Regions from separate parts of the Thermopolyspora flexuosa genome, predicted to be linked through region 3. Evidence: riboswitches for the same ligand, from Rfam matches in the RefSeq annotation. Region 3 holds a riboswitch; each other region holds the start of a gene.
The links. Region 3 has a riboswitch for cobalamin ahead of FHX40_RS24295 (ribonucleoside-diphosphate reductase subunit alpha). Riboswitches for the same ligand answer to the same signal wherever they lie in the genome.

Region 1: it holds a riboswitch for cobalamin, as region 3 does, so the genes downstream of both, cobN (cobaltochelatase subunit CobN) here and FHX40_RS24295 (ribonucleoside-diphosphate reductase subunit alpha) in region 3, are expected to answer to the same signal.
Region 2: it holds a riboswitch for cobalamin, as region 3 does, so the genes downstream of both, FHX40_RS21665 (CbtB domain-containing protein) here and FHX40_RS24295 (ribonucleoside-diphosphate reductase subunit alpha) in region 3, are expected to answer to the same signal.

Annotation. Positions count from the first base shown of each region.
Region 1 covers NZ_VFPQ01000001.1:5,059,722-5,064,220, forward strand. Annotated here, with positions in the region: gene FHX40_RS21695 (precorrin-8X methylmutase) at 6-647, opposite strand; gene FHX40_RS21700 (precorrin-3B synthase) at 644-1,753, opposite strand; cobalamin riboswitch at 1,812-1,933, shown strand; gene cobN (cobaltochelatase subunit CobN) at 1,991-4,499, shown strand, end outside.
Region 2 covers NZ_VFPQ01000001.1:5,050,469-5,054,967, forward strand. Annotated here, with positions in the region: gene FHX40_RS21640 (MerR family transcriptional regulator) at 1-49, shown strand, start outside; gene FHX40_RS21645 (cysteine dioxygenase) at 320-772, shown strand; gene FHX40_RS21650 (rhodanese-like domain-containing protein) at 769-1,188, shown strand; gene FHX40_RS21655 (cytochrome P450) at 1,189-2,391, opposite strand; gene FHX40_RS21660 (hypothetical protein) at 2,599-2,802, opposite strand; adenosylcobalamin (AdoCbl) riboswitch at 2,982-3,130, shown strand; gene FHX40_RS21665 (CbtB domain-containing protein) at 3,134-3,346, shown strand; gene FHX40_RS21670 (CbtA family protein) at 3,356-4,135, shown strand; gene FHX40_RS21675 (putative cobaltochelatase) at 4,308-4,499, shown strand, end outside.
Region 3 covers NZ_VFPQ01000002.1:421,302-425,800, forward strand. Annotated here, with positions in the region: gene cydC (thiol reductant ABC exporter subunit CydC) at 1-415, shown strand, start outside; cobalamin riboswitch at 488-704, shown strand; gene FHX40_RS24295 (ribonucleoside-diphosphate reductase subunit alpha) at 848-3,223, shown strand; gene FHX40_RS24300 (ribonucleotide-diphosphate reductase subunit beta) at 3,271-4,266, shown strand; gene FHX40_RS24305 (MSMEG_0565 family glycosyltransferase) at 4,308-4,499, opposite strand, start outside.

The sequences.
Region 1 (4,499 bases), on a different contig from region 3:
GCGGCTCACTCACGTTCGCAGGCGATGGCGTTGACGGCCGCGGCGGTGATCGCGCTCCCGCCGCGGCGGCCGTGCACCACCAGGTGGTCGAGGCCGCTCCGGGTGAGCGCGAGCTTCGACTCGGCCGCGCCGACGAAGCCGACCGGGATGCCGAGCACCGCAGCCGGACGGCCCGCCCCCTCGGCCACCAGCTCGAGCAGGCGGAACAGCGCGGTCGGCGCGTTGCCGATCGCCACCACCGAGCCCTCCAGCCGGTCCCGCCACAGCTCCAGCGCGGCGGCGCTGCGGGTCGTGCCGAGGCGCTCGGCGAGCTCGGGTACCCGCGGGTCGTTGAGCGTGCAGACGACCTCGTTGTCCGCGGGGAGCCGCCGCCGCGTGATCCCGGAGGCGACCATCTCGGCGTCGCACAGCACCGGCGCGCCCGCCCGCAACGCCGCCCGCGCCCGGGTCACCACCTGCGGCGACCAGGCCAGGTCCCGGACGAGGTCGGTCATCCCGCACGCGTGGATCATCCGCACCGCGACCTGGGCCACCTCGGGCGGCAGGCCGTCCAGGTCCGCCTCGGCGCGGATCGTCGCGAACGACCGCCGGTAGATCTCGGCCCCGTCCCGGATGTAGTCGAACGGCGGCCCGGCGAACCCGGTCACGGCCCCTCCTCCCGATAGCCGTCGGCGGTGGCCACCATCTGCCGCACCCGGCCGCGCGGCAGCCCGCAGCGGCGCTCACACCCGGACCAGTGCACCGGCACGGCCGCGGGCGCGCTCTGTGCGCGCACCCACGCGGTCGCGTCCGCGCGCACGTCGGCGAGCGCCCGGGTGCAGCCGGGCAGCCCGGTGCACGCGGTCACCCCCACCCAGGGCGAGCGCGGATCGGTGACGAGCCCGGCCGCCGCCAGGCCGTGCCGTACCCGCTCGGGGTCGGCCACGTCCCGGACCACGACCGTGCGCCACGGCGTGAACCGCACCTCGGCGGCGAGACCGGCGATCGCGTGCGCCTGCTCGGGGGTGAGCCGCGCCAGCGGCACGAGGGCCTGTACGGCGAGCCCGCCCGACGGCTGGGCGACCACGCCGGGCTCACGCGGCTGCGGCGGGGCGGGCCGTACCTCCCCGGCGGCCCCGCCGAGCGCGGCGGCGATCCGCGCCGGGCCGTCGGCGAGCTCGGCGATCCGCCACTCGGTGGTGCGCAGCCGCAGGAACGCCTCGGCCGCGTCGAGCATGGCCGCCACGGCCCGCTCCGGCGGCACGCCGATCCCGGCGTCCCGCCCGGCGAGCAGCAGGCGGCCCTCGGCGTACGTGACGTCCGCCTCCAGCCCCAGGTCCCCGATCGAGAACAGGAACCGCCCGGGCAGCCGCGCCAGCCCGGGGCGCGCGCACAGCTCACGGTCGAGCGCGTCGACCAGGTCCCGGTCGCCGAACGGCGAGGCCACGATGTTGCGCACCCGCTCGTGCGTGGTCGACGGCAGCAGCCCCGCGGCGGCGATGCGCGCGGCGAACGCCTCGGCCGCCGGCACCGCGTCCGGCCCCGGGGCTGTCCCGGCCAGGCCGCGGACCTGCACGTTCCCGCGCGAGGTGAGCTCGATGACGCCGTTGCCGAGGGTGGCCGCGCAGTCGGCGAGCACCCGCAGCCGGTCGGCCCGGATCACGCCGCCGGGCAGCCGGACCCGGGCGAGCGGCCCGTCGGCGGCCTCGTGCACCTGCAGCGCCCCCGGACAGGCGTCGGGGCGGGTTCGTCTGGGAGCGTCGGGCTTCGGCACGGGATGGATGGTACGCCGGATCTTGCCGTCGTAGGCTGAGGGCCAGGCGACGGTACGGAGGAAGCCGGTGCGAATCCGGCGCGGTCCCGCCACTGTCACCGGGGAGCGAACCCCAGCTACGGCCACTGCCCGTCCGGGTGGGAAGGCCGGGGCGAGCGTCGATCCGGGAGCCAGGAGACTCCGGCCGTCGTGACACCCGCGACACGGGGGCGAGGACCCCGAGGGAGGTTTTTCGGCGTGCCCGTCGTTCTGCTGCTGTCCACGTCGGACACCGATCTGCTCAGCGCCCGCGCGAGCGGCAAGCCCTACCGGCTCGGCAACCCCGCACGGCTCTCCGTCGACGACCTGCCCGATCTGGTGGACGGCACCGACCTCGTGGTGGTGCGCCTGCTCGGCGGGCGGCGGGCCTGGGAGGACGGGCTCGACGCGCTGCTCGCCGGGCCGCGCCCGGTGGTGGTGCTCGGCGGCGAACAGGTGCCCGACGCGGAGCTGATGGAGCTGTCCACGGTCAGCGGCGGGGTGTGCGCCGAGGCGCACGCGTACCTCGCCCACGGCGGGCCGGCCAACCTCGCCGAGCTGCACGCGTTCCTGTGCGACACGGTCCTGCTCACCGGGTACGGCTTCGCGCCCCCGCGGCCCACCCCCGCCTGGGGCGTGCTCGAGCGCGAGACCCGCGGGGGCGGCGACGGGCCGGTGGTCGGCGTGCTCTACTACCGGGCCCACCACGTGGCCGGGAACACCGCGTTCGTCGAGGCGCTGTGCCGGGCGATCGAGGACGCGGGCGGCCGCCCGCTGCCGGTGTACTGCTCGTCGCTGCGGGCCGCCGAGCCCGCGCTGATCGAGACGCTGCGCGCGGCCGACGTGCTCGTGGCCACCGTGCTCGCGGCGGGCGGCACCCGGCCCGCGCTGGCGGGCGCGGGCGGCGACGACGAGGCCTGGGACGTGGGCGCGCTCGCCGGGCTCGACGTGCCGATCCTGCAGGCGCTCTGCCTCACCACGAGCCGCCGCGCCTGGGCGGAGAGCGACGACGGCCTCTCCCCGCTCGACGCCGCCTCGCAGGTGGCGATCCCCGAGTTCGACGGGCGGATCATCACGGTGCCGTTCTCGTTCAAGGAGTTCGACGCCGACGGCCTGCCCGGCTACGTGGCCGACCCGGAGCGCGCCGCCCGGGTCGCCGGCATCGCGGTACGGCACGGCCGGCTCCGCCGTACCCCACCCGCCGAGCGGCGGATCGTGGTCATGCTGTCGGCGTACCCGACCAAGCACGCCCGGCTCGGCAACGCGGTCGGCCTCGACACCCCGGCGAGCACGGTACGGCTGCTCGCCCGGCTCGCCGAGGCGGGCTACGACCTCGGAGAGGGCTTCCCCGGCGTGGCCGGGCAGGACGGGGACGCGCTCATGCACGCCCTGATCGCCGCGGGCGGCCAGGACCCCGACTGGCTCACCGAGGAGCACCTCGCGGGCAACCCGGTGCGGATCTCCGGCGCGGCCTACGCCCGCTGGTTCGCCACCCTCCCCGCCGACCTGCGCGACGCGGTCGAGCGGCACTGGGGGCCGCCGCCCGGCGAGCTGTTCGTGCACGACGGGGACATCGTGCTCGCCGCGCTGCGCGCCGGGAACGTCGTGGTGATGGTGCAGCCGCCGCGCGGCTTCGGCGAGAACCCGATCGCGATCTACCACGACCCCGAGCTGCCGCCCGGCCACCACTACCTCGCCGCGTACCGGTGGATCGCCGACGAGTTCGGCGCGCACGCGATCGTGCACGTGGGCAAGCACGGCAACCTGGAGTGGCTGCCCGGCAAGTCGGCCGCGCTCTCCGCCTCGTGCGCCACCGACGCCGCCCTCGGCGACCTGCCGCTGATCTACCCGTTCCTCGTCAACGACCCCGGCGAGGGCACCCAGGCCAAACGGCGGGCGCACGCCGTGCTCGTCGACCACCTCGTGCCGCCGATGGCCCGCGCCGAGACGTACGGCGACATCGCCCGGCTCGAACAGCTCCTCGACGAGCACGCCACGGTCGCCGCGATGGACCCGGCGAAGCTGCCCGCGGTGCGCGCCCAGATCTGGACGCTCATCCGGGCCGCCCGGCTCGACCACGACCTCGGGGTCGCGGACCGGCCGCACGACGCCGAGTTCGACGAGTTCCTGCTCCAGGTCGACGGCTGGCTGTGCGAGGTGAAGGACGCCCAGATCCGCGACGGCCTGCACGTGCTCGGCCAGGCCCCGGAGGGCGCCGACCGGGTGAACCTCGTGCTCGCCATCCTGCGCGCCCGCCAGATGTGGGCGGGCCGCCACGCGCTCCCCGGGCTGCGCGAGGCGCTCGGCCTCGCCGAGGACGGTACGGCGGGCCGGGCCGAGGTGGACGCGGCCGAGGCGGCCGCCCGCGCGCTGGTCGAGGCGATGGAGGAGCGCGGCTGGGACGCGGCCGCCGCGCCCGAGGTGGCCGCGGCGCTGCTGCCGGACGCCGACGCCGACCGCCGCGAGACCGTGGCGAACATCCTCGCCTTCGCCGCGACCGAGGTGGTGCCGCGGCTGTGCCGTACCACCGACGAGATCGGCAACGTGCTGCACGCGCTCGACGGCGGCTACGTCCCGGCCGGGCCGAGCGGGTCGCCGCTGCGCGGGCTGGTGAACGTGCTGCCGACCGGCCGCAACTTCTACGCCGTCGACCCGCGGGCGGTGCCGAGCCGGCTCGCCTGGGAGACCGGGCAGGCGATGGCGCGGTCGCTGCTCGAGCGGTACCGGG
Region 2 (4,499 bases), on a different contig from region 3:
GGGCGCCGTCGCCGACCCGCCCGCTCGGGACGAGAAGGACGAAACCTGACGAACCACGGTCCGTCCGGCCACACCCGCCAACGGCCCTGCCGCCCGCCGTCACCGCCTCGCCTCCCGGGACCCATCACGATCATCCCCGATTTTCAGGTTGACTTTGTGGGGAATATGCGGCCATCCTTAGATGCCATGCGTCCCGGACTTCTGACCTGGTCAAACCTGCCCGTCGACCTGCGGCGTCAGGCGAGCGCGCTGTGTCCGGCGCCCGTCTCCGCGTGACCGTAGGCATCGAACCGACGACAGGATCAGAAGGACCGCAACCGTGACCGTGTACACGACCGCCCCCGCCCGCGACCGGCTCGCCGAGACGGCCCGCTCGCTCGCCCTCGACCCTGCGCGGTGGATCCACCGGGTACGGCTCAGCGTCGAGGAGCGCTGGTACGAGCGCCTCCACGTCGACGCCGAGCACGAGATCTGGCTGCTGAGCTGGATGCCCGGCCAGGCCACCGGGTTCCACGACCACGGCTACTCCCGGGGCGCGTTCGCCGTCGCCCTCGGCACGCTCCAGGAGGACGACCTGCGCGTCGAGCGCGACCTCGCGCCCGGCGACGTGCGCGCGTTCGGCCTGAACCACATCCACGACGTGCGGAACGTGTCGCACGCCCCGGCGGTGAGCGTGCACGTCTACTCGCCGCCGCTCAGCCTGATGAACCGCTACGACCGCACCGAGTCCGGCCTGATCAAGGTCGCCGAGGAACGCGCGGAGCAGTGGTGACCCCGCCCCGGCCGCCCGGCGCGCGCACCATCGACGAGATCCTCGCCGACCGGCGCCGCCGGCTGCGCCGCCTGCCGCCCACCGAGGCGTACGCCCGGGTGCGCGACGGCGCCGTGCTCGTCGACATCCGCCCGGCCGCGCAGCGCGCCGCCGAGGGCGAGGTGCCGGGCGCGCTCGTGGTCGAGCGCAACGTGCTCGAGTGGCGGTTCGACCCGCAGTGCGCGGCCCGGCTGCCGCAGGCGACCGGCTACGACGTCGAGGTGATCGTGCTCTGCTCGGAGGGCTACACCTCCAGCCTCGCCGCGGCCGCGCTGCACGAGCTCGGGCTGACCCGCGCCACCGACGTGATCGGCGGCTTCCACGCCTGGCGGCGGGCCGGGCTCCCGGTCACCCGGCCCGCCGTACCCGCGACCTGATCACCAGCGGACCGGCAGCCGCTCCAGGCCGCCGACGATCAGGCCCTGCCGGTAGGTGAGCTCCTCCACCGGTACGGCGAGCTCGAGCGTGGGCAGGCGGCGCAGCAGCTCGCGCAGCACGCTGCGCAGCTCGGCCCGGGCGAGCGCCTGGCCGAGGCAGGAGTACGGGCCGACGCCGAACGCGATGTGGGCGTTCGGGGCGCGGTCGAGCACCATCTCGTCGGCCCGGTCGAACTCCTCCTCGTCCCGGTTCGCCGCGCCCATGCTGCAGATCACCGTGGTGCCCGCGGGCAGCGTGACGCCGCCCACCTCGACGTCCTCGCCGAGGTACCGGGGCAGCCCGAAGCCGGGGTTGGCATCGAAGCGCAGCGACTCCTCCACCGCGGTGCGGACCAGCGACGGGTCGGCGAGCAGGGCCTCCCACCTGCGGCGGTCGGCGAGCAGCATCGCCACCATCTTGCCGATCATGTTCGTGGTGGTCTCGTGCCCGGCCACGAGCAGGCCCTGGGCGGTGAGCAGCAGCACGCGCTCGGTGAGGCCGGTGTCGAGCGTGCCGACGATCTCGAGCAGGTCGCTGATCAGATCGTCGCCGGGCGCGGCCCGCTTCGCCGCGATGAGCGCGCTCATGTATGCGGTGAACTCGTCCTGGGCCGCGTCGATCTCGGCCCGGGAGTACCGGGTGAGGCTGAGCATCGTGTCGGACCAGTACCGGAACCGGTCCCGGTCGGCGTCCGGCACGCCGAGCAGGGCGCAGATCGCCCACACCGGGAGCGGGAAGGCGAGCTTCGCGCACAGGTCGGCGGGCGGGCCCTGGCGCACCATCTCGTCGATGAGGTGCCCGGCCATCGCCTCCAGCCGGGGCCGCAGCTCGGCGACCCGCTTGGCGGTGAACGCCCGGCCCACCAGCCGCCGCCACTCGGCGTGGAACGGTCCAGTGATCTCGGCGTCGCGCATGCTGAACAGCGTGCCCTCGGCGTTGATCCGCGCCGCGTCCTCGGCCGTCAGCGTGCGGGTGAAGCGCGGGTCCAGCAGCAGCTGCTTGACGTCCCGGTAGCGGGTGAGCAGCACCGCCTCGTCCCCGCTGGGCAGCCGGACCCTGCTGATCGGGCAGGTCCGCCGCAGCTCGGCCCACTCCTCCGGCGGCACCAGCGGGGCCGGGTTGGCGAACGGGTAGTCCGGTATGCCGATTCGGGTCTCGCTCACGCTGCCTCCAGGTCTGTGACGTGCAGGTACGGCGGGCCGCCGGGATCGGGCGGCGACGACCGGCGCGCCGGGCCGCATCGGGCCCGCGGCGGACGAGGACGAACCGGCATCGGCATGCCCGAGACCTGCCGCTTCACACCTGCCGGGCGGGTGACATGCCGCCGCACCGTGCGCGGTTTGTGACTGTCCGTCGCGACAGCCATCCCGCTAGTAGGGGCGGCCGGTGCCCTCCCCGGGCAGGTAGCCGCCGTCGTCGGCGTCGGTCCGGCCGGACCCGGCGTCCGGATCGTCCTCGTCCGAGGCCACCCACTCCACGTCGGCGCTCACGTGCCCGGGGCCCGGCTCCGGGTCCGCGGGCCGGGACCGCTCGCGCGGCTCCCGGCGGCCCTTTCCGTCCCTCGCACCGCTCACCGGTCCTCCCCTCACGGCCACGTCTCGGTGTCGTGCCCGAGGGCACCACTGCCCGCGTCGCCGCGCCCCCATGCCGGTCTGACCTGGCCCTGACCGGTCCATGACCGGGTCCGGCGGCGGGTGCCCGCCCGCGGGTACGGCCGGGCCGTACGTTGACGGGGATTGCGGGCCACGGTACGTTTCGAGGGAGTTCGCGGCGGTTCAAGGGAAATCCGGTGAGAGGCCGGTGCGGACGCGCCACTGTATCCGGGACGTCGATCCCGGGAGCCAGGTCGCTTGAACCGTCGTGGGACCTCACCGTATGGGCGCGTTATCCCAGAAGGAGGCACTTGTGAGCGATCTGTCCGCTCCGTCGTCCATTCCCTCGTCTGTTCCCTCGTCCTATCCCCTGGCACGGCTGCGGCCCTGGCTGCTCGCCGTCCCCGTTCTGCTGCTCCTCGCCTACCTGGTGCTGATGGACAACGGAGCGGTCTCCCGGGCGGGCCTGCTCCTGCACGAGCTGATGCACGACGGCCGGCACCTGCTCGGCGTGCCCTGCCACTGAGGGCACCCCATGACGATCCGCACCCTGGTGGCCAGGGGCCTGCTCGTGGGCCTGCTGGCCGGGATCCTCGCGGGCGCGTTCGCCTTCCTCGCCGGCGAGCCGCACGTGGAGCGCGCGATCGTGCTGGAGGAGGCGGGCGCCGCGGCCGGGGAGGGCGCGACGGCACACGGTCACGATCACGGTCACGACCACGGCGGAGCGGCGGGTCACTCGCACGGTGCCGGAGTCGTGGTGAGCCGGCCGGTGCAGCAGGCCGGCCTGTTCCTCGCCACCGGGCTCTACGGGCTCGCCGTGGGCGGGATCTTCGCGCTGGTGTACGCGGGGCTGCGGGGGCGCGTCGGGCCGCGCAACGACGGCCTGCTCGCGATCGTCGCGGCCGGGACCGCGTTCCTCGCGATCGTCCTCGTCCCGTTCGTGAAGTACCCGGCGAACCCACCCGCCGTGGGCGATCCGGACACGATCGACGAGCGCACCCTGCTGTACCTGGTGATGGTGCTGGTCGGGCTCGCCGCGACCGCGGTCGCGGTGGGCACGGCCCGCCGGGCCGGGCCCGATCCGTGGCGGCGCTGGACGGCCGCGGTGACCGCCTTCCTCGTGCCGGTGGTCGCCGCGTGGCTGCTGCTGCCGCCGGTCGACGAGGTGCCCGAGGGCTTCCCGGCCACGTTGCTGTGGGACTTCCGGCTCGCCTCGCTCGGCACGCAGCTGGTGTTCTGGTCGGCGCTCGGCGTGCTGTTCGGCCTGCTCACCGAGCGCGCCACCCGGCGGGCGGCGGTCGCCCCGGCCGGGTAGACCGCGTGCCGCGCCCCGGCGCGTGCCCCGTGCGGCCACCGCGCGGACGCCGTGTGCTCCCGGCCGCGCCGCGGCCCGCCCGGTCCCCGGTCTCCGCCGGCGCGGCGCGCCGGGCCCCCGGCGCGGACGGCGACGGCCGCCGGCTCCCATGTCCCCCGAGCAAAGGCGTTCGATGATCAACTTTCCGTTCAGCGCCGTCGTCGGGCTCGACGACCTCAAGCTCGCGCTCCTGCTCAACGCGGTCTCGCCCCGGGTCGGCGGGGTGCTCGTGCGCGGCGAGAAGGGCACCGCCAAGTCGACGATCGTGCGCGCGCTCGCCGCGCAGCTGCCGCCGGTCGACGTGGTCGCCGGGTGCCGGTTCGCC
Region 3 (4,499 bases):
CCGCGCCGCCCAGGCCGACGAGTTCATCCGCGGCCTGCCCGACGGCTACGACACGCTCCCCGGCGAGCTGGGCGCCCGCCTCTCCGGCGGCCAGCGCCAGCGCATCGCCATCGCCCGCGCCATCCTCAAGGACGCCCCGATCCTCATCATGGACGAGGCCGTCTCCAACCTCGACACCGAGAGCGAGCAGGAGGTCGCCGCCGCGATGGCGAGCGTCCGCCGCGACCGCACCACGCTGATCATCGCCCACCGGCTGTCGACCATCCTCACCGCCGACCGCATCGTGGTCCTGGAGAACGGCCGCGTCGCCGGCATCGGCACCCACCAGGAGCTGATCGAACGCCCCGGCCCCTACACCAGGCTGATGGCCGCCCAGCTCACCGGCTCCGGAAGGGCGTGGCCGCCCGACGCCTGACCGCGGGCTTGCGGTACACCAGAGGGCGACATCACGACATGTAGGTGCGTGACGGTGTCAGAGGCACAAGATATAGTGGCCCGCGTAGCCGGTTCGGCCGGGCATCCAGTCCGGCCGGGGTAACAGGGAACCCGGTGCGAGTCCGGGACTGCCCCGCAGCGGTGAGCGGGAACGACCGTCGTCGAGCACACTGGGCCCGTCGTGGCCTGGGAAGTGACGGCCAGTAGGTGACCGGAGTGATCCGGTCGTGCCCGCGAGTCCGAAGACCTGCCGGCTATGCCGTGCCCGCCGAGCCGAGACGGGTGCGGCGGTCCGAGGCCGCGCGGGACGGCCGACGGCTGCGACGGCATCATGCGTTCGCGCGCGGTGGCGTCCCGGCCTGTCCGCGTCCGCGTGGCCTTCCGTGGCGGGAGACACGAGGAGAGCGAACAGGTGACGATTACGCGACCCCTGGCGGCGGGCGGGCCCACCACCGGTGAGCCGGAGCGGCGGCGCGTGCGCGGGCACGACGGCGCGCTCGGGTACGTCGAGGTCCACACGGTCGTCAAGACGGTCGAGCGATGGACCGGCGATCTGGACGACGTCGACCCGCTGCGGGTGGCGACGAAGACGATCAACGGCCTGTACGACGGCGCCACCGCCGACGAGCTGGACCGGCTGACCATCCAGACCGCCGCCGACCTGATCGGCGAGGAGCCGCAGTACTCGCGGCTCGCCGCCCGGCTGCTGGCGGACCGCATCGACCGGGAGGTCCGCGGCCAGGGCATCACCTCGTTCAGCGAGGCGATCCGGACCGGCCACGCCGAGGGCCTCATCGGCGACGCCACCGCGGCGTTCGTCGCGGGCGTCGCGCGGGAGCTGGACGACGCCGTGGACCCGGCGGGGGATCTGCGCTTCGAGTACTTCGGGCTGCGCACCGTCTACGACCGGTACCTGCTCCGGCACCCGACATCCCGGCTGGTGATCGAGACACCGCAGTACTGGCTGCTGCGGGTCGCCTGCGGCCTGTCGCGCACCCCGGCCGAGGCGATCGAGTTCTACCGGCTCATGTCGAGCCTGGCGTACCTGCCCAGCTCGCCGACGTTGTTCAACTCCGGCACCGCGCATCCGCAGATGTCCTCGTGCTTCCTGGTCGACTCGCCGCGCGACGAGCTCGACTCCATCTACGAGCGGTACGCGCAGGTGGCGAAGCTGTCCAAGTTCGCCGGCGGCATCGGCATCGCCTGGTCGCGGGTCCGGTCGCGCGGCGCGCTGATCCGCGGCACCAACGGCAGGTCGAACGGCATCGTGCCGTGGCTGCGCACCCTCGACGCCAGCGTCGCCGCGGTCAACCAGGGCGGCCGGCGCAAGGGCGCCGCCTGCGTCTACCTGGAGCCGTGGCATCCCGACATCGAGGAGTTCCTGGAGCTGCGCGACAACACCGGCGAGGACGCCCGCCGTACCCACAACCTCAACCTCGCCAACTGGATCCCGGACGAGTTCATGCGCCGGGTCGAGGCCGACGAGATGTGGTCGCTGTTCGACCCGTCCGAGGTGCCCGAGCTCGTCGACCTGTACGGCGAGGCGTTCGACGCCGCCTACCGCGCCGCCGAGCGGGACGGCCGGTACGTGCGGCAGGTGCGGGCCCGCGACCTGTACGGGCGGATGATGCGCACGCTGGCGCAGACCGGCAACGGGTGGATGACCTTCAAGGACACCGCGAACCGGCGGTGCAACCAGACCGGGCGCCCGGGCAACGTGGTGCACCTGTCCAATCTGTGCACCGAGATCATCGAGGTGAGCTCCGACGCGGAGACCGCGGTGTGCAACCTCGGCTCGGTGAACCTCGCCGCCCACCTCGGCGGCGACGACATCGACTGGCCGCGCCTGCGGGAGACCGTGCGCACCGCGACGGTGTTCCTGGACCGGGTGATCGACCTCAACCACTACCCGACCCCGCAGGCGGCCGCGTCGAACGCGCGCTGGCGTCCGGTGGGGCTCGGCGTGATGGGCCTGCAGGACGTGTTCTTCGCGTTGCGCCTGCCGTTCGACTCGGCGGCGGCGAGGGAGCTGTCCACCCGGATCGCGGAGGAGATCTACCTCACCGCCCTGGAGACCTCCGCGGACCTCGCCGAACGGTACGGCCCGCACTCCGCCTTCCCCGAGACCCGGGCCGCCCAGGGCCTGCTCCAGCCCGACCTGTGGGGGGTCACGCCCACCCAGACCGCCCGGTGGGCGGCGGTGCGCGAGCGCATCGCCCGGCACGGGCTGCGGAACTCGCTGCTGGTCGCGATCGCGCCGACCGCGACCATCGCCTCGATCGCCGGCTGCTACGAGTGCGTCGAGCCGCAGGTGTCGAACCTGTTCAAGCGGGAGACCCTGTCCGGCGAGTTCCTGCAGATCAACACCGCGCTCGTGCGCGAGCTCAAGGCGCGCGGGCTGTGGACGGAGAGCATCCGGGCCGAGATCAAACGGGCCGACGGATCCGTCCAGCACATCGCCGCCCTCCCCGCCGACCTGCGCGAACTGTTCCGCACCGCGTGGGAGCTGCCGCAGCGCGCGCTGATCGACCTCGCCGCCGCCCGCGGCCCCTACGTGGACCAGTCCCAGTCGCTCAACCTGTTCATGGCGGCGCCGACCATCGGCAAGCTCTCGTCGATGTACCTGTACGCGTGGAAGGCGGGCCTGAAGACCACCTACTACCTGCGGTCCCGCCCGGCGACCCGGATCCAGCAGGCGACCGTCGCCCCCGCCGAGACGGCGCGCACGCCGGCCGCGGACGTGTCGTGCTCACTGGAGAACCCCGAGATCTGCGACGCCTGCCAGTGAAATCCGGCCTCGGCACGGCCACCACCGCCCCCAAGGAGACACGAACGATGCTGCTCGATCCCGGTATGAACCTGACCCTGCGGCCCATGCGCTACCCGCACTTCTTCGACCGCTTCCGTGACGCGATCAAGAACACCTGGACGGTGGAGGAGGTGGACCTCCACTCCGACCTCGCCGACCTGCACAAGCTCGGCCCGGCCGAGCGGCACCTGGTGAGCCGGCTGGTCGCCTTCTTCGCCACCGGCGACACGATCGTCGCCAACAACCTCGTGCTCAACCTGTACCAGCACATCAACTCGCCGGAGGCGCGCCTGTACCTGTCCCGGCAACTGTTCGAGGAGGCGGTGCACGTCCAGTTCTACCTGAACCTGCTCGACACCTACGTCTCCGACGAGGCCGAACGGTCCGCGGCCTTCGCCGCGATCGAGAACATCCCCTCGATCAAGCGCAAGGCGGACTTCTGCTTCCGCTGGATCGACTCCATCTTCGAGCTGCGCGAGCTGCGGACCCGTGAGGACCGGCGGGCGTTCCTGCTCAACCTGATCTGCTTCGCCGCCTGCATCGAGGGCCTGTTCTTCTACGGCGCGTTCGCCTACGTGTACTTCCTCCGCTCCCGCGGGCTGCTGCACGGCCTGGCGTCCGGCACCAACTGGGTGTTCCGCGACGAGTCCATGCACATGGCGTTCGCGTTCGACGTCGTCGACACCGTGCGCCGGGAGGAGCCCGAGCTGTTCGACGAGCGCATGGCCGCACAGGTCGAGGAGATGCTCGCCGAGGCGGTCGAGTGCGAGGTCCAGTTCGCCGAGGACCTGCTCGGCCGGGGCGTGCCCGGAATGTCGCTCGCCGACATGCGGGAATACCTCCAGCACGTGGCCGACCGGCGCCTGGCCCAGCTCGGCATCCCGCCCCGGTACGGCTCGCGCAACCCGTTCGCCTTCATGGAGCTGCAGGACGTCCAGGAGCTGTCCAACTTCTTCGAGCGCCGGGTATCCGCCTACCAGATCGCCGTCCCCGGAACGGTCACCTTCGACGACGACTTCTGATCCGGCCGGCGGGCCCGGCGGCCGGACGGGCGGCACCTCGGTCAGCGAAGCGAGCGGTAGAAGGCGAGGTGCCGCTCGGCGGCGGCCTGCCAGGTGTGGCGGGCGGCGAGGGCGCGGCCTTCGCGGCGCCGTACCGGGTCGTCGCCGGTGAGGGCGGCGGCGAGCTCGGTGGCGAAGTCGTACGGCGTGGCGGCGAAGCGGGCGGCGGGAGAGAAGATCTCGCGGAAGACCGG